Regions from separate parts of the Comamonas sp. NyZ500 genome, predicted to be linked through region 2. Evidence: predicted binding sites of a transcription regulator. Region 2 holds the regulator's gene; each other region holds the start of a gene.
The links. Region 2 encodes sigma-54, which starts transcription at its own class of promoters, with help from an activator protein. Its sites were predicted from a motif close to TGGCANGNAANCTGCTTT; they were not measured.

Region 1 (7,690 bases), on a different contig from region 2:
GCACCACCAGCTCACCCTGGCGGACCGCCATGATCATGAGCTTTTCGATGAATTCCTGCGAGGTGCTCTCGCGCCCGCCACGCTTGCCCACATGAACGATGCGGGCGCTAGCGCTGGCAAGCTTCACGATGTCGGCAGACACCAGATCGTCTGCCAGCAGCAGCGTGGCGGACTGGATCAGTCTCAGCGCCTTGAGCGTGAGCAGCTCCGGATCACCGGGGCCGGCACCGACCAGGTAGCAGCGGCCCACGGGCGGCAGGGAAGTGGCATGGCTGTTTGTCATGACTGGCCTTTCATATGCGTTGCCGGACATCGAAATCTAGGCGGCAACCGGCAAGGCTGCCGACTGAGGCGCAGGCGTCGCATGTACCAGTTGTTTGATCCTGGGAATACAGGAGCCGCAGCGCGTGCCGCAACCCAGAGAAGTCTTGAGCTGCGCGAGCCGCTCGTCGGCGGAGCCCTCGCAGGTGGTCAGCGCCGAGTTGATGCTGGCCTCATCCACATTCATGCAGGCACAGATCTGCGGCGACCGGGCCGGCATGGCGGCGGGCGGCCTGGCCCCCGAGGACAGCAGCAGACGCCCATAGCTTTGCACCGATTGCTCGTCGCGCAATACCGGCCCCAGCCAGCGGCCGGCGCTGGCGTCGCCGCAGAGCAAAAAGGCATCAAGCCTTGGCTCCTCCGTCTGCCGGCCTATCGCCATGGCGCGGCTGCATTGGCGACGCACGTCGGCATAGCGCATGGCCTGCGGGCCATCGAGCTGCAGCAAACCATGCAGCCGCGCCAGCACCTCGGCGCCGGGCTGGGCATAGGCCGCTGCGCGAAACTGCACGCCGGTGCGGCCCTGATCCGCTTTTTCCAGCGGCACGGCGCGTCCGAACAGCACGCAGCTGGCGAAGTCGAACTCAGCCATCAATTCAGTCAAAGCCTGGCGAACCGACTGCAGCTGCCGTTCATCGAGCCATGCCATGCCCAGACAAGTCCAGGGCAGCTCGGCCTTGAGCAGCTTGACGGCCACATGCTTGAGCTCGGGCTGCTTGGAGCGCGGGCAGCGCTCGGGCGTGGTCAGGGCATTGACGCCCGCAAGCCGCTGCCCCTTGGAGCCCATGCCGCTCAGATACATGCTGCCCCAGTGCATGGGCAGATAGAGCTGTGCGGGCTGCAAGCCAGGGTCCGCCTGCACGGGCAACACGATGGCGCCATAGCGGTTGGAGACATGGACCAGATCGCCATCCTGCAGCTGCAGGCGCTGCATGTCCTGAGGGCCGACCTGCAGCTGCGGTTCGCTGACATGGGCAAACAGGCGCCCCAGCTGGCCGGTGCGCGTCATGCCATGCCATTGATCGCGCAGGCGACCGGTGTTGAGACTGAACGGATGTCGCGCATCGCGCGGCACGGCCGGCGCCTGCCAGGGCTGGGCATCAAAACGTGCGCGCCCGTCATCGGTTGCAAAGACTGCGTCGCCATACAGACGCTGACGGCCCTGGCTGGCGCCTTGGGGCATGGGCCATTGCTGGGGTCCCTTGACTTCCAGCACCGCCCAGCTCAGACCCGTGATATCCAGATCGCGCCCGCGTGTGGACTCGCGATGCTCGTTCCAGATGGCTTCGGCACCCGCGTCCACATTCGCAGTGTCATAGGGAAACAAGCTTGGCAGCGAGGGCCGCAGATGCTGCTCCAGGCGCCGCGCCAGCTGCACGCCTATCTGCCAGTCATGGCGTGCCGCCCCCGGCGCGACCACGGCAGCGCGCACCCGCGAGATGCGCCGCTCGCTGTTCGTGACCGTGCCCAGCTTCTCGCCCCAGGTGGAGGCAGGCAGCAACCAGTCGGCATAGGCCGTGGTCTCGGTTGCGGCAAAAGCCTCCTGCACCACCACCAGCTCGGCACGCTCCAGCGCCCTGCGCACCATAGCCTGTTCGGGCATGCTCTGCGCGGGATTGGTGCAGGCAATCCACAAGGCCTTGATCTGGCCGTCGGCAGCGGCCTCGAACATCTCCAGCGCGGACTTTCCGGGCTGCTTCGGAATCGACTCCACACCCCATAGCCGCGCCACTTCGGCCCTGTGCGCGGCGTTGGAAAGATCACGATGCGCGCTGAGCAGATTGGACAGTCCGCCCACCTCGCGTCCTCCCATGGCATTGGGCTGACCCGTCAGCGACAGGGGCCCGGCGCCAGACCTGCCGATCTGACCCGTTGCCAGATGCAGATTGATCAGCGCGGCGTTGTTCGCCGTGCCGCTGCGGCTTTGGTTCAGACCCTGGCAGTACAGACTGAGCGTGGGACGACGCACGTCCGTCGGCTCCTCGGCACCGCCCAGCGCCATCCAGCGCGCCGCCCGGTACAGGTCCGCCACGGGCAGGCCGCAGATGGCAGCGACCTTCTCGGGCGTGGCTTCACGCACCAGTTCCTTGAGCTGTGCAAAGCCGCTGGTGTGCTGCGCGATGAAGGCGCTGTCCGTCCAGCCCTCCCACAACATGATGTGCAGCAGACCGTGAAACAGCATCACATCGCTGCCCGGCTGCAACGGCAGATAAAGATCGGCCAGCTCGGCGGTCTCGGTACGGCGCGGATCGGCCACGATGATCCTGAGCTGCGGATTGCGCGCCCTGGCCTCCTCCACACGCCGGAACAGAATGGGATGCGCCCAGGCCATATTGCTGCCCGTGATGAACAGGCAGCCGGCCAGATCTATGTCCTCATAGCAGGCCGGCGGTGCATCAGCGCCCAATGTGGCCTTGTAGCCGGCCACGGCGCTGCTCATGCACAGGCGCGAATTGGTGTCAAGATTGTTGGTGCCCAGCAGGCCTTTGACCAGTTTGTTGAAGACGTAGTAGTCCTCGGTCAGCAGCTGGCCACTGAGATAGAAACCCAGTGCATCTGGCCCATGTTCGGCGCGAATGCCGGCGATACGCGCCGCCAGTTCATCCAGGGCCTGATCCCAGCTCGCGGCCTGCGGCGCAGATGTCCGCTCCAGCCTGCGCATGGGCTGCAGCAAACGGCCCTGCTGAGCATAGGCAGGAGCTGCCGTCAGATGCAGCGTGCTGCCCTTGGTGCACAGGCGCCCGAAGTTGGCAGGATGCTCGGGATCGCCGCGCACGCCGGTAATCTGCAGGCCATCGGACTCGATGACCACGCCGCAGCCGACACCGCAATAGGGACAGGTGGACTTGGTTTCTTTCATGGCGTCACCAGAGAGAGGCGGCGGCGTTCAGATTCACTCCTACGCGGACCGCCGAAGGCGAGTCCGCAGTCGACACCGCAATAGGGACAGGTGGATCGGGTCTCATGCATGGCAGACTTTCAGTGAAATTGCGCCGCAGCGCCCGGCTATCAAGCGCATGCTGCTACTCAACTCATATCAATCAAGACGCTAGGCCGCAGCACAGCCGGACCTGGCTGCGCAATGTGCGGGACCGGCATGCGGGCGGGTCTGCTCCAGGGCGCGGCTGGCCAGTTCGTCGGCGCGCAGCTGCACCTCGCCGTTCTCCACGCGCACGCTGAAATAAGGCGTGCAGCCCTCATCGGGCGCCGCCGCCTCGCCGGTGCTGAGTGCAATCGTCCAGTTGTGCAGCGGGCAGGCCACACTGCGCCCGAACACAATGCCTTGCGACAACGGCCCGCCCTTGTGCGGGCAGCGGTCCAGCAGCGCAAACACCTCATCGTCGGCATTGCGAAACACGGCCACATCCAGCCCTTGTGCACGCGCCACGCGGCGTGCTCCCAGCACGGGGATGTCGTCCATCGTGCAGATAGAAATCCATTCGCTCATTTACATCTCCTAAGCTCCCCCTGAGCCGCTTTGCGGCTTCCCCCTCTCTCGCTTCGCGGGAGGGGGACGACGGCCTCACTACGGGGCGGCGGGGCCGCCCAGGCCCTTGCTCGCCGTCCCTTGGCTATGCCGCGCCAGGTTCGTAAATTGCTGAAAAATTGAAAGAGGTTCTCGGTTTCAGGCAACAACTGACACATCAGCAGGCAGAGCCTGGAACTGGCGCGTATCCACGGATGCCTTGTCGGTTTCGAACCAGGGATCGGGCTCGCCATCCAGTGCAAACTGCAGCTGCTGCCACAGCGCCCTGCGGCCCTCGGCATCGTCGAGAATGCGGCGCTTGACATAGTCCAGACCCACGCGATTGATGTAGTGCACCGTGCGCTCCAGATACCAGCCTTCCAGCCGGTACAGCTGCATGAAGGCGCCCGTGTACTCCATCACCTCTTCGGCGGTCTTGAGCTTGGTGAAGAAATGCGCCACCTCGGTCTTGATGCCACCGTTGCCGCCCACATACATCTCCCAGCCCGAATCGACGCCGATGATTCCCACATCCTTGATGCCGGACTCCGCGCAGTTGCGCGGGCAGCCGCTGACGGCGAACTTCACCTTGTGCGGGGCGTACATGCGCCACATGGCGCGCTCCAGGTCCTTGCCCATCTGGGTACTGTCCTGCGTGCCCATGCGGCACCATTCGCTGCCCACGCAGGTCTTGACCGTGCGCAGCGCCTTGGCATAGGCATGGCCGCAAGGCATGCCTATATCGTTCCAGACGGCCTGCAGATCCTCCTTCTTCACGCCCAGCAGATCGATGCGCTGACCGCCCGTGACCTTCACCGTGGGGATCTGGTACTTGTCCACCACATCGGCAATGCGGCGCAGCTCGGAGGCCGTGGTCTCACCGCCCCACATGCGCGGAATCACGCTGTAGGTTCCATCTTTCTGGATGTTGGCATGGCTGCGTTCGTTGATGAAGCGGCTTTGCGGGTCGTCCCTGGCCTCCTTGGGCCAGGTGCTTACAAGATAGTAGTTGACGGCCGGACGGCAGGAGGCACAGCCATTGGGCGTGCGCCACTCCATGAAGCGGAACACCGCATCGGTGCTGAGCAGCTTGTGCTCAGCGATCGCGTCGCGCACAGCCTGGTGCCCGTGGTCGGTGCAGCCGCACATGGCCTTGGTCTTGGGGGCCGCCGAGTAGTCGCCACCGGCCGTGAACATGATGATCTGCTCCACCAGGCCCGTGCAGGAGCCGCAGCTGGCACTGGCCTTGGTGTGCTTGCGCACATCGTCGAGCGTGAACAGGCCCTTGTCCTTGATGGCCTTGCAGATCGCGCCCTTGGTCACGCCGTTGCAGCCGCAGACCTCGTCGCCGTCGGCCATGGCCGCGGCCTTGCTCTGCCCCTGGTGGCCGGTGTCGCCGAGATTGGATTCGCCAAACATCAGCTTGTCCCGGATATCGGCCACGCTGCGGCCCTCGCGCAGCAGCTTGAAGTACCAGCTGCCGTCCACCGTGTCGCCGTACAGGCAGGCACCGACCAGCTTGTCGTCCTTGATGACCAGCTTTTTGTAGACCCCCGCATAGGGGTCGCTCATGAGAATTTCCTCGGTATCGCTGCCGCCCTGGAAATCGCCTGCAGAGAACAGATCGATGCCCGTGACCTTGAGCTTGGTCGAGGTCAGCGAACCCAGATAGCGGCCGATGCCGAACTCGGCCAGATGGTTGGCCAGCACCTTGCCCTGCTCGAACAAGGGCGCCACCAGTCCGTAGGCAATGCCTCGGTGTGCCGCGCATTCGCCCACGGCATAGATGCGCGGATCGGTCACGGTCTGCAGCGTATCGCTGACCACGATGCCGCGGTTCACATGCAGGTGCATGGACTCGGCCAGTTCGGTGCTGGGGCGAATGCCCACGGCCATCACGACCAGTTCGGCCGGGATCTCGCTGCCGTCCTTGAAACGCACGGCACGCACGCGGCCGCCTGCGTCACCCAGCAGCTCCTGGGTCTGCGCCTGCATGCAGAACTGCATGCCGCGCTCGGCCAGCGATTTCTGCAGCATGCGGCCCGCCTGATCGTCGAGTTGGCGCTCCATCAGCCAGTCGCCGACATGCACCACGGTGACCTGCATGCCGCGCTTCATGAGGCCGTTGGCCGCTTCCAGTCCCAGCAGGCCACCGCCGATCACCACTGCATGCTTGAACGTCTTGGCCGCATCGATCATGGCCTCGGTATCGGCGATGTCGCGGTAGGCCAGCACGCCCTCCAGGTCCTTGCCGGGGATGGGCAGGATGAAGGGCCTGGAGCCCGTCGCCATGATCAGGCGGTCGTACTCGGCGCTGGCGGTCTCGCCCTGGGCATTGACCGCATGCACCGTGCGCCGGGCCCGGTCGACGGCCGTCACGGTATAGCCGGCGTGCAGCAGGATATGGTGGTCCTGGTACCAGGACCAGTCGTTGAGCACGATATCGCCGAGCGTCTGCTCGCCAGCGAGCACCGGCGACAGCAGAATGCGGTTGTAGTTGGGATGCGGCTCGGCGCCGAAGACCGTGATGTCGTACAGATCGGGGGCAATGGCCAGCAGCTCTTCCAGCGCACGCACGCCTGCCATTCCGTTTCCAATCATGACCAGTTTGGATTTTTTCATCTGAGTCCCCGTGGGCATTTGCAAAGCCAAAAAAAAAGACGTCTGCGCGCTTCATGACTTGCATGAACGCGTAGACGTCTTTGTCTGTGGGTTCTGGTCCAGCCTTGCACCATCCCCCGGTGACCCACCTTGGCCACGCTGAACAACACGCAATTGCTGTGCCAGCTTTTCTCAGCCTGCAGAGACTATTCCATCCCGCGGCATGCACTGCTTTTGTGCATGGCCGCTTTATTGCTGTGCAAAACAAACATGGCGCCCCAAGGCGCCATGCAGCTTGAAATCAAAAAGGCTCAGGCCGCCTTCTCCACATGGCCCTGGCGCGTGTAGAGAAAGTCGATCACCGCCTTGCGATAGCTTTGATACTGGGCATCCTCGGCCAGTTCCACCCGGCTGCGCGGGCGTGGCAGCGCCACATGCAGCACCTCGCCAATCGTGGCAGCGGGACCGTTGGTCATCATCACGATCTTGTCGGACAGCAGTACGGCCTCATCCACATCGTGCGTGACCATGACCACGGTGCTCTGGGTGCGTGCCACGATCTCCAGCAACTCGTCCTGCAGCTTGGCACGCGTCAGGGCGTCGAGAGCGCCGAAGGGCTCGTCCATGAGCAGCACCTGGGGCTCCATGGACAGGGCACGCGCAATGCCCACGCGCTGCTTCATGCCGCCCGAGATTTCGCCGGGGCGTTTTTGCGCCGCATGGCTGAGGCCCACCATGGCCAGCGCCGCATCGGTGCGCTGCGCCAGCTGTGCCTTGCTTTCGCGCTTGCCGAAGACACGCTCCACGGCCAGGTGCACATTGCCCCAGCAGCTCAGCCAGGGCAGCAGCGAATGGTTCTGGAAGACCACCGCACGCTCGGGCCCAGGGCCCTTGATTTCCTTGTTGGCGCACAGCAGTGCACCGCCCGTGGGAATGGTCAGGCCGGCAATCAGATTGAGCAGCGTCGACTTGCCGCAGCCCGAATGCCCGATGAGACTGACGAACTCGCCCTTGGCAATGTTCAGATTGATGTCGCGCAGCGCGGGAAACAGTCCCTTGGCGGTCTTGAAGGTCTGCTCCACCCCGTGGATCTCGATGTACTTGGTGCTGAGAGATGTATGCATGAGGTACTCCTTGCTTTTTTCCGAGGCCACCGTGGCGCCGGCTTTGCCGGGCCACCGGTGGCGCCCCCTTGAGGGAGTGACGCGCCCGAGGGCGCGGCTCAGGGGTGGGTTAAGTCTTGACCTCTTCAAACGTAAAGGCCGAAGCCAGCTTGACCAGGGCCCACTCCAGCACCAGGCC
Region 2 (7,690 bases):
CCTTTATGCACTGGGCCGAGAACCGCTCGGAAGGCAATCGCATCGTGCTGTTCTGCGATGTGGAGCGCCCCATGACCAATGGCTTTGCCCAGTGGCTCAATCACTGGCTGGGCAAGAACGTGGTGGCCGCCGCCAGCTCGCCCAACAACGAGGGCGATCCGCGCGGCATGATCAGCAAGCTGTTCAAGATCTCGTTCTATGCGGGCAAGTACCGCCGTGCCTTCCGTGACTGGAATCCGACCTTCTACAAGATCCTCAAGTTCGGCCTGATGATCGGCGTGCTGGTCTGGTTTATCTGGTGGTTGGTTTCTTGATAACCCCCTGAGGCGCTACGCGCCTTCCCCTGGCCGGGCGCCCCCAAGGGGGACGGCAGCATCGCCGCAAGGGCGGCTCTTGCTCGCTGCCCCTTGCTTGAGGAATGCCTTATCAAGGCTCCCGCCCTAAATGCAGAACAAGAAAGCCGCTGTGCGATGCATCAGCGGCTTTCTTGTTTCTGCGGTGCCCTACAGCGCCTTGCGCAGCGTGGTCGTCGGTATCTTGAGCTGCTCGCGGTATTTGGCAACGGTGCGGCGCGCGCACTCGATGCCCTGCTCCTTGAGCATATCGGCCAGCTTGGCGTCCGACAGCGGCTTTCTGGCATCTTCGGCATCGACAAACTGCTTGATCAGCGCACGCACGGCCGTGCTGGAAGCACTGCCGCCGGTTTCCGTGCCCAGGCCCGAACCGAAGAAATACTTGAGCTCGAAAGTGCCCTGGGGCGTGGCCATGTACTTGGCCGTGGTCACGCGGCTGATGGTGGACTCGTGCAGGCCCAGGGTGTCGGCGATATCGCGCAGCACCAGCGGGCGCATGGCCAGCTCGCCATGCACAAAGAAGTTCTTCTGCCGCTCCACGATGGCTTCGGAAACACGCAAGATGGTGTCGAAGCGCTGCTGGATGTTCTTGATGAACCAGCGCGCCTCCTGCAGCTGCTGCTGCAGCGCCGCATGGCCGTCGCTGTTCTTGTGGCGGCGCAGCACGCCGGCATAGATGTCGTGCACGCGCAGACGCGGCATGACCTCGGGGTTGAGCTGCACGGAGAAGTCCACCCGGCCCGAGCCGGACCGCACCGGGCGCACGATGACATCGGGCACCACGATATGGCGTTCCACGTCGACAAAGCGGCGCCCCGGACGCGGCTCCAGCCTGGCGATCAGGGCCATGGCTTCGCGCAGTTGCTCCTCTCGCGCACCGCACAGGCTGGTGAGCTTGCGCAGATCGCGCCGCGCCAGCAGGTCCATGGGCTGGGCACAGATGGCCTGCGCCAGCAGCAGCCGGCTCATATGCGCCTCGGTCGTGCCCTCGTCCTCGGCCGTGCGGATCAGATCGCGCAGCTGCAGCTGCAGGCACTCGGCCAGATCGCGCGCGCCCACACCCACGGGCTCCAGGCTTTGCAGCAGCTTCAGCGCAATGGCAAAGTGCTGCTCCAGCTCCTCGCGCTCCTCCAAGTCGTCGCCAGCCAGGCTCTGCGCCAACTCCTGCAGGGAATCCTCGAGATAGCCGTCGTCGCTGAGCGACTCGATGAGAAAGCGCAGTGCAGCCATGTCCGCCGCACCAAGATGCAGGCTCAGCGCCTGACGGTGCAGAAAGTCGGTCAGGCTCTGGTGCTCGCGCGCCAGATCGATGGCATCGGTTTCGTCATCGCCGTCGCGGTTGCGCGTGGAGCTGCTGGCCGAGGGCGTATCCCACTCGCTGCTGGATTCGCCGCCCCATTCCCCGTCCTGGCCGTCCATGCCGTCGGCCTCCCAGTTCAGCGTTTCCGGGGTTTCGGGGTTTGATGTCTCCGCTACCGTTTCAGTAGCTTGTTGCGCTTGCGATGCATCTCTTTCAGCATGAATACCATCTGAAGTGCTGTATTCACTGGCGCTAGCAGCTACATCTACAGGAGCATCCCCCGCAGTTTCTGCCTCATCGCCCGCACGTTCCAGAAAAGGGTTGTCGACCAGCATCTGCTCGACTTCCTGCGCCAGCTCCAGGGTGGAGAGCTGCAGCAGCTGAATGGATTGCTGCAGCTGCGGCGTAAGCGATAAATGCTGCGAAACGCGTAGCGAGAGACCTGGCTTCATCGAGGCGCGGCTCCCAGACAATCATCGCAAACGCGCGCAGTGCTATGGACTTGCCGCCGGGCCGCCCCAGGGCAAACCCCGGCGCAGCCGGTCAGGGCCCCTTCCGGGGACAGCGACCACACAAAGTGAGGGAGCGTGGGGGTCATCACATTCTGAAATGTTCGCCCAGATAGACGCGGCGCACATCGGCGTTCTCCACGATCTCCTCGGGCGTGCCTTCGGCCAGCACATGGCCGTCGCTGATGATGAAGGCGTGGTCGCAGATGCCCAGCGTCTCGCGCACGTTGTGGTCGGTGATCAGCACGCCGATGCCGCGCTCCTTGAGGAAGCCGATGATGCGCTGGATCTCGATCACCGCGATCGGGTCGATGCCGGCAAACGGCTCGTCAAGCAGAATGAAGCGCGGTTGCGTGGCCAGGGCGCGGGCAATTTCCACGCGACGGCGCTCACCGCCGGACAGCGCCAGCGCCGGTGACTGGCGCAGATGCTCTACGCGCAGCTCCTGCAGCAAGCCCGTGAGGCGCTTTTCGATCTCGTCGCGCGTCAGCGTCTTGCCCTGCTCGTCCTTTTGCAGCTCCAGCACGGCGCGCACATTGTCTTCCACGCTGAGCTTGCGAAAGATGGAGGCTTCCTGGGGCAGATAGGACAGGCCCAGGCGCGAACGCTGGTGAATCGGCATGCCGCCCACCGGCTGGCCGTCGATGAAAATCTCGCCGCCGTCGCTGCGCACCAGGCCCACGATCATGTAGAACGATGTGGTCTTGCCCGCACCGTTGGGGCCGAGCAAACCGACCACCTCGCCTTTTTGCACGGACAGGGACACATCCTTGACCACCTTGCGGCTGCCGTAGGACTTGGCCAGATGCTTGGCCTCCAGGCGGCTGTCGGACTCGCCGCTGCGGCTGCTGGAGAAAGTCGGCTCGCTCATTTCTTCTCGTCGGCTTTCTCACCGCCCAGCGTCATGCTCTGGCGCAGCTGCGTGGCAGGTGTTGCAGGCTTGGGCTGTGCCCCCGGGGTGCCGTCCTTGGGCGCCATGATGGCGCGCACACGGCCACCCTGTCCCACGGAGGAGCTCGGCAGGCCGCCGCTGGTCTTCTGGCCATCGACGGTATAGACGTCGGTGATGTTGTTGTAGACGATGATGGAGCCCGTGACCTGATCGCTGAGCTGACCGCCACGGTAGCGGCGCATCTCGCCACGACGGATGAACTTGACGATATCGGCCTTGCCGTCGTACTCGATGACTTCGCCTTCGCCCTCGATGAACTCCTCGGGCTGACCGGCCACGGTATCGCGCTTCTGACGGAAGAACGCTCGCTTGCCGGCCTCGGCCTTGATCACACCGTACTGATAGCCCTCGGCGTCCTGCCGCACATCGAGCTGAGCACCGCGCAGCACGATGGAGCCCTTGGTCATCACCACATTGCCAGTAAAGACACTGGTCTGCTGCAGCTCGTCATGACGCAACGCATCCGCCTCGATATTCATGGGCTTGGCGCTGTCGGCTTTTTCGGCATGGACAATGCCGGTCGCTGCTGCCAGGGCGCAGGCCAGCGCAAGAGGTAGGAGTGTTTTTTTCATGGAAGGCACGTTTCTTGCATCCATTGTAGTCATTCCCTTTTTGCAACTTGCGTAAAAAACACCCACAAAAAAGCCCGCACGACGGCGGGCTTGCTGGGCGTCAAACGTCACTGACGTCTGCTGCCTGATCTCAGGCCTTGCGGCTGGAGGCGACCAGCGCATTGACCACGCGCAGCACATTGTCCATATTGCCGGCCTTGGTGCCGTCCGTGTAGTAGCGGCCGGCCACACCCATGGCGGGCACGCCTTCCACGTCATATTCGTTTTGCAGCTGAGCGGCCTTGCGCGCCTGGTTGGCCACGGTGAAGGAGTTGTAGACTTCCTTGAACTTGGCCAGATCCACGCCCTGCTTTCCGACCCAGTCAAAGATGGCGTCGTCGGTCTTGAGCAGATTGCGATCCACGTGGATGGTGCGGAACACCTTGGCGTGCAGCTGGGGCAGCAGGTTCATGCCCTCCAGAGCGTAGTACAGCTTTTGCTGAGGCACGAAAGAGGCATTGAAGGCCACGGGCACGCGGCGCACTACCACATCGGCAGGCTGGCTCTTTGCCCAGGCTTCGAACTGGGGCTCGAAGGCATTGCAATGAGGGCAGCTGTACCAGAAGAACTCGACCACCTCGACCTTGCCGGCCGGCGCGCTCACGCTGGCGGGCTTGCCGAGCTTGATGTAGTCCTTGCCTTCCTTGGGCGCAGCGCCCTGGGCCCAGCTGGAGGAGGCACCCAGACTCAGGGCACCGGCAGCAGCTGCCGAGGCAGCCAGAGAGAATTCGCGACGTTTCATCTAAACAAACTCCTGTATCAGGTCTGCAGTATCAGAGCCAACAGGCCCAAAAAAGTTCAGCTTTGTCAAAACTACCAATGGCACAAGCCAGAGGCCTCAAGCAAGGGCCGCCCCGCAGCTACGCTGCAGTCCCCCGGCGCGCAGCGCCTCAGGGGTCTTGTTATCTGGCCGCGCGCACCAGAGTCGAGTCCACGCCCGCACCGTCGAGCTTGCCCTTGAGCTGCTCGGCATCGTCACGCTTGCTGAACGGCCCCACGCGCACGCGGAAAACGGTGATGCCATTCTGCTCACGCTCGCTGATGCGCGACTCCCAGCCCAGCATGGCCAGCTTGGCACGCTGCGCTTCCGCTTCGCTCTGGCCGCGGAAAGCACCGGCCTGCACAAAGTAGTTGAACGCAGAGTCCGAAGAGGATGCCGTTTGCGCGGCCGCCTTTTCCTTGTCTGCACGCGCCTTGTCTGCCTTGTCGGCGGCGGCGGAGCGCTCCTTGACCAGGTCACCCAGCGGATCACCCGATGCAGGCTTGGCAGGCTTCTCCGGCGTAGAGGGTGGCGGCGGCGTGGTGACTCCGCCGGTTGCAGTAGGTTGTACCGCAGGTGTGGGCGGCGACACCGTCACGTCGCTCGGGGGAACTGGTGGTGTCACCGGGGGCGGTGCAGGCTGGCGGCTCTGCAGCGGTGCGTTGGGGTCCCAGTTCTTGTTGCGCTCGGCCTCGGCCGCATCGCGCTGAGTGTTGTTTCCACCCTTGTTGAGGAAGGGCACCGGCACCTTGGTCACATAGATGGCCACGGCCAGGGCCGCAGCCAGACCGATGACCATGCCAAAGATAAGCCCCAGGATGGTTCCACCGCGTTGCTGGTTCTTCATATCAGTCGCTTAACGCTTTCTGCTTCAGTTATTCCATTCTCAGATCCATCGCCCCCTGACAGGCAAGGCCGGCAAGGTGATCGATGGACAGGAAACTGGGATTACATGCGCTCGGGTGCGCTCACACCCAGCACCGCCAGACCATTGTGCAACACCTGGGCCGTGGCAGCGACCAGGGCCAGACGTGCGAGCTTGACCTTTTCGTCGTCCACCAGAATGCGCTCTGCGTCGTAGTAGCTGTGATAGCTGGAGGCCAGATCGCGCAGATAGAAGGTCACGTCGTGCGGTGCGTTGCCTTCGGCAGCAGCAGTCAGCATCTCGGGGTACTTGGCCAGCAGCAGCATCAGCGCCTGGGCCTGCGGGCCTTCCAGAGCGGACAGGTCCACATCCTTGAGTGCCGCCAGACCTGCACCGCCGGCCTCCTGCCAGGCGCGCAGCACGGACTGGATGCGCGCATGGGCATACTGCACGTAGTACACGGGGTTGTCGTTGTTCTGGGCCACGGCCAGATCCACGTCGAAGGTGTACTCGGTGTCGGGCTTGCGCGAGAGCAGGAAGAAGCGCACGGCATCCTTGCTGGTCCACTCGATCAGATCGCGCAGCGTGACGTAGGAGCCGGCGCGCTTGCTGATCTTGACCTCTTCGCCGTTGCGCACCACGCGCACCATGGTGTGCAGCACGTAGTCGGGGTAGCCCTCGGGGATGCCCACATCGGCAGCCTGCAGGCCGGCACGCACGCGGGCAATGGTGCCGTGGTGGTCCGTACCCTGAATGTTCACCACCTTGGTGAAGCCGCGCTTGAACTTCTGGATGTGATAGGCCACATCGGGCACAAAGTAGGTGTAGCCGCCGTCAGTCTTGCGCATCACGCGGTCTTTGTCGTCGCCGTAGTCGGTGGACCTGAGCCACAGCGCGCCGTCCTGCTCATAAGTCTTGCCGTTGGCGATCAGGCGGTTGACCGTCGCCTCGACATGACCGTTTTCATAGAGGCTGGACTCGAGGTAGTACTCGTCGAACTTGAGGTTGAAGGCCTGCAGGTCCTTGTCCTGCTCGTTGCGCAGATAGGCCACGGCGAACTGGCGGATGTTGTCGTAATCCTCGACATCGCCGTTGGCGGTGAACTCGCGGTCATCGGCCTTGATGGTTTCCTTGGCCAGGAAAGCCTTGGCGATGTCGGCAATGTAGTCGCCGTTGTAGAAATTCTTGGCCAGCGGGTTTTCGCTGTCGGTGGGCCAGCATTCGTCACCAGGCTTGAAGCCTTTGGCGCGCAGCTGGGTGCTCTTGGTCAGGGTGTCGATCTGCACGCCCGCGTCGTTGTAATAGAACTCGCGGTGAACCTTCCAGCCCTGGGTGGAATAGAGGTTGCTGATGGCGTCGCCGATCGCAGCCTGGCGGCCATGGCCCACATGCAGAGGGCCGGTGGGGTTGGCGGAGACGAACTCGACGAGGATGTTTTCACCGCGATCGGCCTGGTAGCCGAACTTCTGGGCTTGCGCCAGCACTTCGCGCACCACCTCCTGCTTGGCAGCAGGCTTGAGGCGAATGTTGAGAAAGCCCGGACCCGCGATTTCAATCGCATCCACCCACTGCTGGAAGGCGGCTGTAGCCTCCAGCGCGGTCTTGAGCTGCTCGCCCAGGGCGCGCGGGTTGGCCTTTAGAGGCTTGGCCAGCTGCATGGCCGCCGTGCAGGCGAAATCGCCATGGGCTGCCACTTTGGGGTTTTCAAACGCAGCGCGTGCGCCGGCGCCGGGCGAGAGTGTTTCGAGCTCAGCAGCCAGGGCTGCGAGCAATTCCTGTTTGACGGAGAGCATCGCGGGATTTTACGTGCCGGATTCAAGTCCTGCCGAATCGCTGGCGCCACACCCTTGTTCCAGGGCCGGTTCACAGGCTGCAGGGCGGTATCCGCATGTTTCGCCGGCCATACCTTCGACAAGCGCTGCTGCTCCTTGATTGGCAACCTGGTCAACGACAGCCACTATGGCGATCCGCGCAATGTGATGCTCAAGCTGCGCGGCAGCTTCTGAATGCTGCAGACGTGAGAAAGGCCGCTTTGCGGCGGCCTTTACCTTTCGCACAGCTTGGCACAGGCCTACATACCGCGCGCCCAGAAGATGGCAACCACGGCGATCACCGGCACCACATGGCCCTGCCACATCACCCATTTACGAGTCTGCTTGATTTCCTCGGGCGCCGGCAGCTGACCGCTGGCATCCAGCGTCTTCTTCCAGCGGCGGAAGGTCAGCGTGGGCTTGAGCGAGAGCAAAAAGGCGATGACGAACAATGTCATCTTGAGATGGAACAGCGGCGAGGCCGTATAGGCTCCCATGCCTTTGACGCCCCAGAGCAGGCGCGCAATGC
Region 3 (7,690 bases), on a different contig from region 2:
CCCCTGGCCATCATGTCCACCAGCTCCTACCGCGCCGAAGCCGGCACGGTGCAGGGCCATCTGGACATCGGCCGCTTCATCGCCACGCCCAAGGGTGATATTTCCGGCCGCGTGCTGCTGGTGGACGATCTGGCGGACTCGGGCGCCACGCTCAAGGCCGTGATCGCCATGCTCAAGACCAACTACGCACCTATTACGGAGCTGCGCAGCGCCGTGATCTGGACCAAGGGCGTGTCGACCTTCGAGCCTGACTACTCGGTGGACTTCCTGGCCACCAACCCCTGGATTCACCAGCCTTTCGAAGGCTATGACACGCTGAATCCCGAAAAGCTGGCGGAGAAGTGGAAGGTCTGAGGACCCGTCACCGACGTTGGCAAAGGAGCCCTTTTGGGGCTCCTTTTTTTATAGAGCAATGATGTTCATCAATCGATGAGCGTCATGTGCCTTTATTCCAACGGTTTCAAGCTTTTTTAAAGCTGTACCGTAATAAAAGCAGGAGCTAGCTGCTCCTGTTTTTGAATTGTTGTCATGATGCGGCCTGCGCCGATCAGGCAAGCTTGGCGCGGCATTTCAACAAGCTTTGTAAACCAGAAGGCTTGTGTTGGCAGCGGCTGCATTGGCGCAGCTACACTGCATGGATTCTGAGAAGGTGGTGGTTGTGGGACGTCTTTCTATTGGGCGCACTGGCGCTGCTGTGGCATTGGTCGTGGGCGTGGGCGCCGCGGCATGGTTGGGGGCTTCGGCCTTGCCCGGTTTCAAGTCTGCCAAGGCAGCCGCTCCGGCGGTCGCTGCCGCTCCTGTGGTCGCGCCCGCGGCGGTAGTTGCAACCGGTGCACCTGTGTCGCCCGCCGCTGTCAAGCCCGCACAGGCTGCGCGTGCAGTGCAAGGCCCAACGCCCATCTTCGTGCTGAACTCCCTGGATGCATCCATCAGCGTGATCGATCCGCAGACCTGGAAGGAGCAGTCGCGCATTCCCACGGGCAAGGAGCCTCATCACCTGTATCTGACGCCAGACGAGAAGTCGCTGGTGGTGGCCAATGCGCTGGGCGATTCGCTGACTCTGGTGGATCCGCGCACGGGTGCCGTGCAGCGCGTGATCCGCGATATCGTGGACCCATACCACCTGCGCTTTTCGCCGGATATGAAGTGGTTCGTCACGGCAGCCAACCGCCTCAACCACATCGATTTCTACCGCTGGGATGCGGCCACGCAGACGCCGACTCTGGTCAAGCGCGTCTCCACCGGCAAGACGCCCAGCCATTTGTTCATCGACGCGCAGAGCAAGACGCTGTACTCCACCATGCAGGACAGCGACGCCCTGGTGGCCATCGATATCGCCACCCAGACCATCAAGGCCCGCGTGCCCACAGGCCCCATGCCTGCGGACGTCTATGGCAGCCCTGATGGCAAAAAGCTGTTTGTCGGCCTGACGGGCGGCGATGGTGTCGAGGTGTTCGATATCACCGGCGCCGAGCCACGCAGCCTGGGTCAGATCAAGACGGCTGCCGGAGCGCATGCCTTCCGCGCTGCCGGCGATGATCGCCATCTGTACGTGAGCAATCGCGTGGCCAATACCATCAGCAAGATCGATATGGTCAGCAGCCAGGTCGTTGCCAATTACCCGGCGCCTGGCGGCCCCGACTGCATGGATGTCTCGGCTGACGGCCGCTACATCTTCGTGGCCTCGCGCTGGGCGCGCAAGTTGTCGGTGATCGACACGGTGGAGAAGAAGGTGGTCAATCAGGTCAACGTGGGCAAGTCGCCTCACGGTGTCTGGACGCTGTCCCACGCCGCGCGCTAAGGTGCTTGTCCCTGCTGCATCGAAACGGCAGGGATGGCTTGGTCTCCGTGTTGACCACCTCAAGGAGGGTGGATGCAAAGACGTTGTTTCATGCTTGGATCGCTGGTCGGCGGCCTGTCTGCCGTTCCAGCCTTCGCTGTCGAAGCGGCAAAGAAGATGGTTTCAGGCGCTTGCTCCAAGGCGGTCTACCTGACCTTCGACACCGGGCATATGGGCATAGCCCAGCTTGTCGCCCAGGTGCTGCAAAAGCACAAGGTTCCCGTCACATTCTTTGCGGCCAATGAGGCCACGAAGGAGGGGGGCAGCAGTCTGGGCGACTTCTGGGCGCCCTGGTGGAAGGCGCGTGCCGACGAAGGCCACCAGCTCGCATCCCATACCTTCGACCACATGTACTGGCTGGCCGATATCCGCGACAAGGCCTCGGGTCAGGTCACGCACTTCAAGGTCAAGCCCTCGGCCGGGTCCAGAGCCGGTCAGAGCTTTGTGGTATCTGCCGATGAATATCGCCAGGAGATTGCGCGCTCCGCCCAGCGGCTGACCCAGATCACGGGTCGCAAGACCTTGCCGCTGTATCGTGCGCCGGGCGGCAAGACATCGCCCGCGCTGATTGCCGCAGCGCAGCAGGGTGGCTTTCAGCATGTGGGCTGGGCGCCGGCAGGCTTTCTGGGCGACGAGCTGCCCAGCGACAAATATCCGAATGAACGCTTGCTGGCCCAGGCACTCAAAAACATAGGCGGCGGCGATATCTTGCTGGCCCACCTCGGCATCTGGTCGCGCCAGGATCCCTGGGCCCCGGCGGTGCTGGAGCCTCTGATCGTCGGTCTGCTGGATAAGGGTTTTTGCTTTCGTACGCTGGCCGAGCATCCGGCGTACCAGGGCTGGATTGCGCAGCACCGCTGAGTGCAGCAAGAGGAGTGAGTTGTGGATTGGTTGGTTCAGATGTTTGGAGAGGCACAGCAACGCTTGTTTGAAGGCGTGGTTCAGCCGTTTCTGTTCCATTTCGGCATGGCGAACCTGCTCGAAGATGGCTACACGGCCACAGGCTGGCTGCTGGTGGGCTTGCTGCAGATAGCGGTCATGGTCGCGGTGATCGTGCCGCTGCAGCGCTGGAGGCCGGTCGAGCCCGTGGTGGACCGTCAGGCGATTCGTGTGGACATCCTCTATACGCTGATTCATCGGCTGGGACTGTTCAGGCTGGCCTTGTTCTTCACGACGGAGCCGCTGTGGAATTCGCTCATGGGCCAGCTTCATGTCTGGGGCTTGCCGGGCTTTCACCTTGACGACCTTTGGCCGGGTGTGACGGACAATGCCTGGGTCAGCCTGTTGATGTATCTGGTCGTCTTCGATCTGGTCGAGTACTGGATTCATCGAGGCCAGCACGGTTTTACCTGGTGGTGGAAGCTGCATGCCGTGCACCACTCGCAGCGCCAGATGACGGTGTGGAGCGACAACCGCAATCACCTGCTCGACGACGTGATCCATGACGCCATCATCGTGCTGGTGGCACAGCTGATTGGCGTGGCTCCGGGGCAGTTCGTGGCCATCGTGGCCCTGACCCAGCTCAGCGAGAGCTTTCAGCATGCCAACGTGCGCATCTGGTTTGGCCAGCTGGGCGAGCGCCTGTGGATCAGTCCACGCTTTCACCGCCGCCACCACGCCATCGGTATCGGCCACGAACCCATGGCGCCCGTGCGCAACAAGAAGGTGCATGGCAACAATTTCGGCGTATTGTTGCCTTGGTGGGACATATTGTTTGGCACGGCCAACTTTGATCTGCGCTATGACCCCACGGGCATTCGCGATCAGGTGCAAGCGAATGCAAAAGGTCAATTGCGCGACTATGGCCGTGGCTTCTGGGCGCAGCAGTGGCTGGCTGTCCTGCGATTGATGGGTCGCGCATAAGTCAATCCTTGAGTATGCTTGCCAGCATGAGCTTGCTACTCGACTCTTTTTGGCGTGCCATGGCGTATTGCCTGCATAAGCGGGTCATTGTCTGGTCACTCCTGCCGCTGCTGGCCATGGCCTTGATGGCCTGGCTTCTGGGTTACTTCTTCTGGGCCGATGCGGTCCTCAAGGTGCAAAGCCTGCTGGACGGGGTGGGCTGGCTGCATTCCTTATGGCTATGGCTGCAGGGGCTGGGCCTTGGGTATGCCTCGGAGGTGGTGGCTTCCATTTTTGTGGTGTTGGGCGCAATGCCGGTACTCGTGGTGCTGGTTTTGCTGCTGGTGGGCCTGTTCATGGCGCCTGTGCTGACACAGCTGGTGGCCGAGAAACGCTTTGTCGGGCTCGAGAAAAAGCATGGTGGTTCCACCGTAGCCAGCCTGGTCTGGTCGGGCGGCTCCACGTTGATTGCGCTGCTGGCCTTGTTTGTCACTCTGCCACTATGGGTGTTCCCGCCGCTGATGCTGGTGGTGGCGCCTTTGATCTGGGGATGGCTCACCTACAGGGTCATGGCATTTGACGCCTTGTCCGAGCATGCCAGCAAGGACGAGCGCCGGGCCCTGTTTGCCCGTCACCGCACGTCGCTCATTCTGATGGGTGTGATCTGCGGCTATCTGGGCGCAGCACCTGGTGTGGTCTGGATTTCCGGGCTGCTGTTCCTGGCCGCTTTCTGGATTCTGGTTCCGATTGCGATCTGGATCTATGCGCTGGTGTTTGCCTTCTCTGCACTGTGGTTTGCTCACTTCTGCCTGGCGGCGCTGGAGCAAATGAGGGCGCAGACCATGCCAAGTGCTGCCGACCCGCAGGTCCCGTTTGCACCTGGTGCAGATGATTCGGATGGTGCAGCTTCGGTGGCTCGCTGAGAAGCGTCTGCAACAGGACGAATCAGGTGTCATGCACCAAAAACAATCCTATTTCCAAATTGCACCATCTTGGTGCAATGATATTCACCAAGATGGTGCAATTGTGAGGCGTGCTCTGGCAGTGAGACAATGCGCGTCTGTTTGGTGCAGTTTGCAGATGCAGCTCTGGTAAGTGCCTATGTCTTGTGCCGAATATCTTTACACCAAGGCTCGGTTTCGGTGCGCAGATGTTGTTGTGAGGCGCCGAGTTCGAGTTGGCACGCAAACTGCTAGATACTATTCATTCTTTATTTGATCAGCCAAAGTTGGCAGGAGAGATCTAATGGCGAAGACCGTTGCAGACGTGATGCAGATGGTGCAGGATAACGAGGTCAAGTTCGTGGACCTGCGCTTTACCGATACCCGCGGCAAGGAACAGCACGTGACCGTGCCCGTGTCGCACTTCGACGAGGACAAGTTCGCCTCGGGCCATGCTTTCGACGGTTCTTCCGTTGCCGGCTGGAAGGGTATCGAAGCCTCGGACATGCAGCTGGTTCCCGATCCCAACACTGCCAATATCGATCCCTTCTTCGAAGAAACCACACTGATTCTGCAGTGCGATGTGATTGAACCCGGTGATGGCAAGGCCTACGACCGCGATCCCCGCTCCATCGCCAAGCGTGCCGAAGCCTATCTGAAGGCTTCCGGCCTGGGTGATACCGCTTACTTCGGTCCCGAACCCGAATTCTTCATCTTCGACGGCGTGCGCTGGGGTACAGAGCCTCACAACCCCTTCTTCGAAATCGAAGAATACGAGGCTCCCTGGAACACCGGCACCAAGTTCGAAACCGGTAACCGTGGTCACCGTCCTCGCGTCAAGGGTGGCTACTTCCCCGTTCCTCCTGTCGACAGCACCCAGGACATGCGTGCAGAGATGTCCCTGCTGCTGGAAGCGGTCGGCATCCCTGTCGAAGTGTTCCACCATGAAGTGGCCGGCGCCGGTCAGAACGAAATCGGCACACGCTTCTCGACCCTGGTCGAGCGTGCCGACTGGACACAGCTGCAGAAGTACATCATCTGGAACGTGGCCAACACCTACGGCAAGACGGCAACCTTCATGCCCAAGCCCTACGCTGGCGATAACGGCTCCGGCATGCACGTGCACCAGTCCGTGTGGAAGGATGGCAAGAACCTGTTTGCCGGCGACGGCTATGCCGGCCTGTCCGACTTCGCCCTGTACTACATCGGCGGCATCATCAAGCACGCTCGTGCGCTGAACGCCATCACCAACCCCGGCACCAACAGCTACAAGCGTCTGGTTCCCGGCTTCGAAGCGCCCGTGAAGCTGGCCTACTCGGCCAAGAATCGCTCGGCCTCCATCCGTATTCCTTACGTCAGCAATCCCAAGGCTCGTCGCGTGGAAGCCCGCTTCCCCGATCCTCTGATGAACCCCTACCTGGGTTTCGCAGCTCTGCTGATGGCCGGCCTGGACGGCGTGGAAAACAAGATCCATCCCGGCGAAGCCGCGACCAAGGATCTCTACCACCTGCCTCCCGAGGAAGACAAGCTGGTGCCTACCGTCTGCCACAGCCTGGATCAGGCTCTGGAAGCCCTGGACGCCGACCGTGCGTTCCTGACCAAGGGCGGTGTGTTCTCCGACAGCATGCTGGATGCCTACATCGAGCTGAAGATGGGCGAAGTGACTCGCTATCGCCAGTCGGTGCACCCTGTCGAATACGATATGTACTTCTCGCTGTAAAGCAGAGGTCAAAAAAGGCGGCGCAAGCCGCCTTTTTTATTGAGCGCCCACTGCGGCGGGCATGGCAGCAAAGGAACCAAACGGGTTGGTGGCGGTCAAGTAGTCAATAAAAGCCGCAGGCTTGGAGCGATACTCAGGGTATTGCGGACTTGCGGCCGCCGTCTGCCTGAGAGGACCGAATGAAGAAGTTTTATGTGTTGTCGTTGCTGTGTCTTGCATCCGGGCTGGTTTCTGCCCAGGATGTGATCTACCGCTGCGGCAATGAGTACACCAACAATGTTTCGCAGGCCAAGGCCAAAGGGTGCAAGCCGGTCGATGGCAGTGGCGTGACGGTGATTCACGGCACCAGGCCCTCGGGTGGCAATGCGCCAGCGGCTGCGGCCAAGCCCAAGCCGGCAAGTAGCTCTGCATCGAGCGCGCCGGCCCCGGCTCGCAGCGACAATGCCGCGCAGAAAGCGCGTGACTCCGATGCACGAGCCATCCTGCAAGGCGAGCTGAACAAGGCCCAGGCCAGACTGTCCGAGCTGAAGGCTGAGTACAACGATGGCAACCCCGTGCGCACGGCGCTGGAGTTGCGCAATCCTCAGGGCTACCCGGAGCGGGTGGCCAAGCTCAAGGCCGATATCACACGCCAGGAAAGTGATATCGCAGGCATCAGGCGAGAGCTGGACCGGCTGCCTGCGGTCAATTAATCCGGCCCCTGGGGCTGGTCATTTTTGGTCTATCGAATGAGTTCCACTGCAGCCCCGCTCCCCGATATCTCCAGGCCTGATCCGGATCAGGCCAATGCTCACGGCTACCAGTCGCTGGACTGGCTTTGCACCCTGATTGCCGTGCTTGACGAGTACGGCATGGTGCGCTTCGTCAACGCGGCGCTGGAAAACGCCCTGGGCCAGTCGCGCCGCATCATGGTCGGCAGTGACTTCGCCACCTGCTTTGCCGAGCCAGCCTTGCTGGACAAGGCGCTCAGCGGCGCCCGTTCCAACGACTTTGCTGCGCTGCGCTTCGAGGCCAGCCTGCTGCGCCTGGGGCAGGAGCCCTTGCCGATTCACGCGGCGGTTTCGCTGGCCGAGAAGGCCGGTCATGTCATGGTGGAGATGTGGCCGCTGGAGCAGCAGGCCCGTCAGGATCGCGAGGAGCGCATCCGAGAGCAGGCGCTGGCGAACAAGGAACTGATCCGCAATCTGGCGCACGAGATCAAGAATCCGCTGGGCGGCATTCGCGGCGCGGCCCAGTTGCTGCAGATGGATCTGGTCACGCCCGAGTTGCTGGAATACACCACGGTCATCATTCACGAGGCCGATCGCCTGCAGGCGCTGGTGGACAGATTGCTGGCCCCGCATCGCC
Region 4 (7,690 bases), on a different contig from region 2:
TCCGGAGATTCAGGGGGCTATCTCACCCAAACGCTTCAAACTCGCTCCGCTCCATCAAATGCCAGGACTAAACACCTAGTGCTGTGTTGGCGATTGATATCACCGACCTAAGTTCTGAGGTCTTCAACTTTGGAGTGGTACGAGAATTTCGTAGTCCATTTCGGTGCATGGTGGGCTGGAATAGCGCATGTCCACGGGGATGGACGCACGAAAACGGTGTTTTGGTGAGGGAATTCGGCAATTTTCAAAGAGGAAGCTCGATTGGCACGGTGCTTGCTTGGAGTGTTTAAAGCACTTGTGTACAGGCATGTATTCAAGTGGCACGCGTTCTCTCTTTGACTCCTCTACAAAGGAATTGCCATGCTGTCTCGCCGTCTTTTGCTCGCTTCTTTGACTACTACTGCCATGGCCTTGTCGGTGACGGCTCCAGCACAGGCCGCTGACAAGGTCATCAAGGTGGGGACGCTCAAACTTATTCATGGCATCACGCCTTATTTCTACGATAAGTTCACGCCGGCGGGCTACAAGATCGAAGTCATTCCGTTTGAAACACCTACCGATGGCAAGAATGCGGTAGTGACCAAATCTGTGGATTTCGGTACTTATGGTCTGGCCGCAGCCACCCTGGGGGCTGCGGCGGGCGAGCCGGTAGTCATAGTTGCGCCGACCTGCAATGGCGGTATGGCGATTGTGGTGGGCAAGAACAGCGGTATTGGCAACTTCAAGGCGCTCAAAGGCAAGCGAGTGGGCATTCTTCCCGGCTCCACGCAGGAAGCCGTGTTTCTGGATCGTCTGAAGGCTGAAGGCATGACGCTCAAGGATGTGAAGTCCGTGCGCGTGTCCTTCAGTGAAATGGCGGGTGCGTTGGAGCGTGGAGATATCGATGGGTATGTGGGCGCAGAACCTGGCCCTTCCATCAGCGCTATTCGCGGTGTGGGCAAGGTTCTCGAGTTTCCTTACAGCACGCCCACGGGCAAGGTCAACATGGTCATGACCACCCATGCCGACACTGTCAAAAGCGATCCGGAACTGACCAAGGTATTCCTAGAGATTCACCGCAAGGCCTCCGAATACGCCATGGCCCATCGTCCTGAACTGGTACAGATGGCGGGCGCCAAGCTGGGTCTGCCCGCCGATGTGGCCAATCTGGCTGCAGACAATGTAGAGCTGACATGGAAGATCGATCAGGACTGGATCAACCGCAGCAAGTACTACGGCTCGCTGATGCTGGAGCGCAAGCAGATTCGTAAGTTGCCTGATTACAGCAGCTTCATCGTGACGGGTTTCAACCCGAAGTAACGCGGCGAGGCCTGGCTGTGCACGACGCGGTCAGGCCTTGACGCTGTTGAGCTGTTATTGCCTGCTTTTGGAATCCTAGCCATGTCATCCTCCACTCTTGACCCTCAAGCACATGCGGCTGTGGCGCCCGCAGTGCCCATCAATCACGCTGCTTCAACGTCCGCGGATCTCGTTATGCCGCCGCAACCCAATGCCGCCAAGGTTTGGATGACAACCTGGCTGGTGCCTGCCGTGCTTCCGCTGTTGTTGCTGATCGCTTGGGACTTGGCCGTGCGTGCGACCGGAACCATGCTGGTTCCTTCACCCAAGGAAGTCGGCTTGATGCTGTGGGACTTCGCGTTTGGCGGCATCTATGACGATGCCTTCAGCGAAACTCTGGGCATTCACTGGTTGAAGTCCATGTCTCGTGTTTACGGAGCTTTTGGACTGGCTGCTCTGCTGGGCATACCCCTGGGCCTGGTGATCGGTAAGAACGCCGCCGTACGCCGTTTTGTAGACCCCACGCTGCAAATGTTGCGCCCTGTGCCTGTGACGGCATGGCTTCCGCTGTCAATGATCTTCTTCGGTGTCGGCCCCAACGCGGCCATCTTCCTGGTGTTCCTCGGGGCATTTTTTCCTATTGTCATCAACACCACCTTTGGCGTGAAGTCGGTGGAGCCTCGTCTGTTTGAGGCCGCAGCCATGCTGGGCTGTCAGGGCGCTTCCATGTTTCGTCAGGTGGTGCTGCCAGCGGCCATGCCATCCATCTTCAATGGCCTGCGCCTGGGTCACGGCATTGCATGGTTTTTGATCGTGGTCGGTGAGATGACGGGCGTTCCCGAAGGACTGGGTGCGGCCATCATGGATGGTCGCATGCTCTCGCGCACTGATGTGGTGATTGCCGGCATGGTCGTCATCGGCTTCACTGGCTTTGTCACCGACCGTCTGCTGGTCGCCCTCAACAATCGTCTGCTCAAGTGGAGCCCGCAACACAATGTCTGAAATCCTTGCTCACCGTACTCCTGCCCCCATTCTGGACATTGCCAATGTCAGCAAGGTCTTCAGTTTGAATGGTCGCCCCATCCACGCTCTGAAGGAAGTGAACCTGAAGATCCAGAAGGGCGAATTCATTTGCTTGATCGGTGCTTCGGGCTGTGGGAAATCCACGCTGCTGCGCATCATGGGGGGCTTTGAGAAAGTCTCCACGGGCGTGGCCAAGATGTATCACACGCCTATTTCCGAGCCCGGCCCGGATCGAGGCATGGTCTTCCAGGACTATGGTTTGTTTCCATGGCTCACGGTGCGTCAGAACATTGCATTCGGCCCCAAGCAACGGGGCCTAACGGAGGTCAAGCTCAAAGAAATCTCGGATCACTATCTGCACATGGTGGGACTGACCAAGTTTGCAGATCATTTCCCCAACCAGCTGTCAGGCGGCATGAAGCAGCGCGTATCGATCGCGCGAGCGCTGGCCAATGAGTGTGAAGTGCTGCTCATGGACGAGCCTTTCGGTGCACTGGATGCGCTGACTCGCGAAGTGCTGCAGCAGGAGCTGTTGGATATCTGGGAAAAGACCAGGCTGACCGTGATTTTTGTCACCCATGCAGTGGAGGAGGCTGTTTTGCTGGCTGACCGCGTGGTGGTCATGACGGCCGGTCCAGGTCGTGTGGAGCGTGACTATCGCATTCCACTGGAGCGCCCGCGCCATATCACGGCACCAGAATTCAACCTGGTGCGCAAGGAGCTGACGGAAATGCTCAGCAGTCATGTGGCTCATCATGCCAAGGCCGCTTGATGCTGGACTGTTTATTGAACCTCCCGCAGGTCGCGCGTGATGCGGCCTACGACAATACCCGTGCCGTCGCCGACAGTGCTCGGCAGCTCGCTGATTTCGAAGCCCGCAGTGTGGAGCTGGTGCAGAGATCCGCTGGACAACTGGATGTGCCGTTTGGAACGGCAGAGCGTTTGCGCTACGACTTCTTTGAGGGCGAGTCCGGTGCCAGCACGCTGCTGTTCATTCACGGCGGCTACTGGCAGATGCGCCACAAGAACACTTTTCGGTTTGTGGCTCAGGGCGCGCTCGCGCATGGACTGCATGCTGCTCTGATTGGATACACGCTGGCTCCCGAGACCACGCTGACTCAGATCGTGGAGCAGGTGAGATCAGGCATCGCGGCTGTGCGCCGCCATGCATTGCAGCAGGGAGGCAACGGACGCATCTTGCTATGCGGTTGGTCCGCGGGTGGTCATCTCACTGCAATGGGCCTGAATTGCGAGGGAGTGGTTGCAGGCCTGGGCATCAGCGGAATCTACGACCTGGCACCGATTGCTCATACCTACCTGAACCAGGCGCTCCGGCTGTCTGGCGCTGAAATCGAGCAACTGAGTCCCTTATGCCTGCCTGCAACACGCAAGCCGTTTGTGACAGCCTATGGAACAGCAGAACTTCCCCAATTGCAGGCGCAGAGTCAAGCCTTTGCGGCCTATCGTTGTGGCATGGAGGGTGATGCAGAAGTAGCCATAGAAGGCGCGGATCACTTCAGCATCCTGAATGCGCTGGCTCAAGAGGATGGAGTGCTGCTGCAGGCTTTGCTGCAGCATCGGTGAGCCAAAGATCAACGGCAGTGCTCGTGAAACTTAGAGGGAAGGCTGCTTCTGCCTTGCATTCTGCAGGGTATGTAAGGTGATGTTTTTTACCTCGTCACGGCTCACGCGGATATGTTGCTGCAGCAACGACTTGGCCTGCAAGCCGTCGCGGCTTAACAATGATCTGAGGATGTCGCCGTGCTCCTCGTAGGTCACGTCAATGCGGTAGTTGCGCGTGAATTCCAGACGCCGCACGATACGAATTCGGTCCGTGATATCTCGGTGGATGCGGGCCATTTCCTGATTGCCGCTGGCCGCCACCAAGGCCATGTGAAACTGCTCATCGTTGCGCGAGACAGTGGCTATTTCAGACAGCCGTTGTGGCGCGGGGATGCACCACAGCGCGGTCAGCTCATGCAGGCGTATTTCCAGGTCGGGGGTCTGAACAAGTAGATCCAGCGCTGCGCATTCCAGTACTGAACGCACATCGTACAACTGCTCGAACATCGTGAAGTCAATGCTGTTCACGATCCAGCCGAGCTTGGGTATGACGGAGATATATCCTTCGCGCTGCAGGCGTACGAGTGCCTCGCGCACAGGGGTTCGGCTCATGCCGAGATCCGCGCCAACTTCGTTTTCGCTAAAGCGGTCACCAGGCACATATTGAAAATTGTCCAGGGCTTGGCGTAGTTTTTCGTAAGCAAGGCTGGCCAGGCTGGTGGAAGACATGATATGGGCTCCTTGTTTTTTCTTTGGCTGCGGCGCCGCGCACGGGGCTGTGCGCCGCAGCGTGCTTCACAGAGACTGGCAGTACGCGCGCCAGCCGCCGAACGTGGTGATGTCCCGGGCCTGCGTCAATGCGTGGCCTTCACAGATAAAGCCTTTCACGCTGCGTCCATCCTTCAGCTGCACCGAACCAATGCCCAGAGGCGTTGGAACGCCGGCTACAAAGTGGCCAAAGTTGGCAATTGGCATATCCCACACTTCAACGGTGATGGCAGCCCCTTCGTCTGACCGTGCCATTCCAGGTTTGGGAGGTACTGTGCCTTGCAGCGCATACAGGCGGTAGTCCGAGGCGGTGCTCGTCTCCTCGCGAAAGCGCGCACCACAAGCCAGCAATTCATGATTGAGAGGCATGCCGCGCAGATGTGCACCCACCACGGCTACTTCGATGGTCTCGCCTTGTGTCGGTACCCGCCATGTGGGCAGTGAGCCAGCGTTTTGGGCGGGAAGGCCTGTAACGCCGGCACACAGATTGGTTTGTGCTTCCAACTGCTGAGCCCAGCGCACCAGATCAGGCTCGCGCCAGCCCGGCGCTATCAAGGTGATGCCAAAGGGCAGGCCGTCTGGCAGTTGCGATGCAGGGATTGCGATCGCCGACCAACCGAGAAGATTGACGAAATTGGTATAGGTTCCCATCTCCGAGTTGACGCCGATCGGGTCAGCGTCCACCTCGGCCATGGATGGGTGGCGCGGTGCGCTAGGAACACACAGCACATCACATTCTTGCCAGATATTCTCGGCTTGCTGTCTGAGGTCTTGCAACTGGTACTGGGCATTGAAGGTATCGGCAGCGTTGAAGCGCTGGTGTACGTCCAGAACCTGGCGAATCACTGGCAGCAAGGCTTCTGGCTGTTGTTCGTATATTCCACGTGCTCCGACAACCCGCTCAGCCACCCAGGGGCCGTAATACAGCAGATTGGCGACTTCAAACAGTGCATCGAAGGGCAAGGCTTGTACCCGTTCGGTTTGCGGCCTCAGATGTGCAAGAAACGCAGCAAATGCATCCTCATAGTCGCTGGAAAGCTTGCGTGCATCAGGCACCCCCACGCGCAGTTGAGACAGCGGGGTATGTTTGGCGATGAAGGGGCGTGAGCGGGCATAGCTGTCCTGTGTGTCAGGCCCTTCCATGAGTGACAGGACCTGAGCGCTATCGGCCACATTCAGCGCCAGAACGCCTATGCAGTCCAGCGTGCGACAGGCAGGCACCAAACCAGTGCCGGGCACTGCACCGGGAGTGGGCTTGATTCCGACGATCTGGTTGAAGGCCGCAGGAATGCGGCCCGATCCAGCCGTGTCCGTGGACAGGGCAAATGGAACCAGACCACGCGCCACCACAGATGCCGAGCCTGAGCTGGAGCCGCCGGAAATAAGTCTGCTGTCAAACGTATTGGGAACGGCACCAAATGGTGAGCGCGTTCCGACGAGACCGGTGGCAAACTGGTCCAGATTGGTCTTGCCCAGAACAATGGCCCCGGCTTGCCTGAGACGCTGAACGGCCACAGCATCGCGCTGTGCCTGGTAGGCGAAAGCAGGGCAGGCCGCCGTGGTGACAAAGCCCTCTACATCGATGTTGTCCTTGACCGCAAAGGGGATGCCGTACAAAGGCAGACGCTCACGGCCTTGGGTTTGCTGAAGTGCCTCCAGTTGCAGCAACTGCGCTTTCAATTGCGCGTCACTGGCAATGCTGATCCAGGCCGAGTCATCTCTTGCCAGACTACGACGCTGCTGCTCAAGCAATGCAGCAGGGTCAGCGCCTTCTTGATAAGCCCGCTTCCAATCTTCAAATGAACCAATCAGCATGATGAATACCCAAATGTATACAAGATGCTTGGTTTAAGCAGGTTGTGTGCCAGTTTGCGGTAATCCATCCTCGTTCCGAAGTTCCCAGCCAGTTCGGCTATGAAGGCAGCGGGCAGTCGGTCAGAAATTGCTGGCCACGTTGGTTGTGCCCAGGCTTCTGAACCTGCCATCTCGGAAAATACAAAACTGAGTGAGAAAAATTCCGGAAAGTACAACACTCAGTGAGAAGCGGGTACAAAACTAGCCTCTTCACGCAGCGCTAAGCCGTTGATTGTTTGTGGAGGCGAGTACAAGACTCAATGAGAATCGACACGATTCGTGGAGAATTTTTTACATTCCCTTCGACCTCTCTCTTTTGCGGAATCTGCAGCAGTGCTCTAGCTTGAATGAGAGGCCAGGTTGTGCAGGCTCGCTCTGATTAACGCCTCCAATGCCTTGGCCGCCGAGCTTCGAGGTGCGTGGCGGCGCATCACCATGCCCAAGGGGCGTTGAATTCCAGGGGGCGACAAAGGAATCTGCACAAGGCGGCCAGCTTGCAACAGCGATACGGCTGTTTCAGGCAGTGCGCTGATGCCCAGACCAGCACTGACCAAGGCGCCGATGGTTGCAATATGGTCAACTTCAAAGACAGGAGCGAAATAAAGCCCTTTTGAGTGCAGATCCGCATCAATGTACTGCCGGACGCTGGCAGAACTGGGCATGGAGACATGCGGATAGTCCAGGGTGTTCTCGATCGCGACGGGACCTGCCTGCTTGGATAGAGGGTGGTCATCGGGACAGATGAGAAAGAACTGGTCCTCCATCAATTGCTCATAGGCGAGGTCTTCTTGCTTGGGATCTGCTGCAGTGAGTGCAAAGTCGACCTTGCCATCACGAACGAGATCAAACGCAGGGCCAGATAAGGTATCAAGCAAGGACAAGCGTACCCCGGGATGAATCCGCGTGAATTCGGCAAAGACCTTTGGCAGCAGCGAGGCAGCCAAAGAGGGGAGTGCGGCAACCGTCACCGATCCCGTTCTGAGCTGGACGGTGTCCGTCACGGCCCGTAGAGCTCGCTGCGTATCTCGCAAGATCTCCTGGGCATGGGCAATAAAAACATGCCCCGCATCGGTCAGCTCGACAGCGCGAGTGGTGCGCTCAAACAGTCTTGCTCCGATCTGGGCTTCCACACGCGCAATCAGGGCCGACAGCGCAGATTGGGAGAGGTGAACCAGGAGGGCGGCTTGACCAAAGCTCTTGGTCT

Region 1: a site for sigma-54 is predicted at 6,556-6,573, ahead of nirB (nitrite reductase large subunit NirB). Genes of this name have one in related genera too.
Region 3: a site for sigma-54 is predicted at 4,861-4,878, ahead of glnA (type I glutamate--ammonia ligase). Genes of this name have one in related genera too.
Region 4: a site for sigma-54 is predicted at 6,482-6,499, ahead of atzF (allophanate hydrolase). Genes of this name have one in related genera too.

The regions. Positions count from the first base shown of each region.
Region 1 covers NZ_JAEIJE010000004.1:267,005-274,694, forward strand. The annotation lists gene cobA (uroporphyrinogen-III C-methyltransferase) at 1-283, opposite strand, end outside; gene JAO85_RS09135 (nitrate reductase) at 320-3,181, opposite strand; gene JAO85_RS25810 (hypothetical protein) at 3,178-3,291, opposite strand; gene nirD (nitrite reductase small subunit NirD) at 3,371-3,769, opposite strand; gene nirB (nitrite reductase large subunit NirB) at 3,947-6,409, opposite strand; gene JAO85_RS09155 (ABC transporter ATP-binding protein) at 6,700-7,512, opposite strand; gene ntrB (nitrate ABC transporter permease) at 7,622-7,690, opposite strand, start outside.
Region 2 covers NZ_JAEIJE010000003.1:438,564-446,253, forward strand. The annotation lists gene JAO85_RS07775 (aspartyl/asparaginyl beta-hydroxylase domain-containing protein) at 1-314, shown strand, start outside; gene JAO85_RS07780 (RNA polymerase factor sigma-54) at 504-2,105, opposite strand; gene lptB (LPS export ABC transporter ATP-binding protein) at 2,251-3,033, opposite strand; gene lptA (lipopolysaccharide transport periplasmic protein LptA) at 3,030-3,686, opposite strand; gene JAO85_RS07795 (thiol:disulfide interchange protein DsbA/DsbL) at 3,817-4,467, opposite strand; gene JAO85_RS07800 (SPOR domain-containing protein) at 4,628-5,332, opposite strand; gene argS (arginine--tRNA ligase) at 5,434-7,143, opposite strand; gene JAO85_RS07810 (DUF2214 family protein) at 7,422-7,690, opposite strand, start outside.
Region 3 covers NZ_JAEIJE010000011.1:101,240-108,929, forward strand. The annotation lists gene JAO85_RS16805 (phosphoribosyltransferase) at 1-354, shown strand, start outside; gene JAO85_RS16810 (hypothetical protein) at 471-617, opposite strand; gene JAO85_RS16815 (YncE family protein) at 635-1,801, shown strand; gene JAO85_RS16820 (polysaccharide deacetylase family protein) at 1,874-2,701, shown strand; gene JAO85_RS16825 (sterol desaturase family protein) at 2,723-3,703, shown strand; gene JAO85_RS16830 (EI24 domain-containing protein) at 3,718-4,605, shown strand; gene glnA (type I glutamate--ammonia ligase) at 4,928-6,343, shown strand; gene JAO85_RS16840 (hypothetical protein) at 6,523-7,035, shown strand; gene glnL (nitrogen regulation protein NR(II)) at 7,072-7,690, shown strand, end outside.
Region 4 covers NZ_JAEIJE010000010.1:161,621-169,310, reverse strand. The annotation lists gene JAO85_RS16320 (ABC transporter substrate-binding protein) at 361-1,299, shown strand; gene JAO85_RS16315 (ABC transporter permease) at 1,381-2,280, shown strand; gene JAO85_RS16310 (ABC transporter ATP-binding protein) at 2,273-3,073, shown strand; gene JAO85_RS16305 (alpha/beta hydrolase) at 3,088-3,885, shown strand; gene JAO85_RS16300 (GntR family transcriptional regulator) at 3,916-4,593, opposite strand; gene atzF (allophanate hydrolase) at 4,660-6,447, opposite strand; gene JAO85_RS16290 (LysR family transcriptional regulator) at 6,825-7,690, opposite strand, start outside.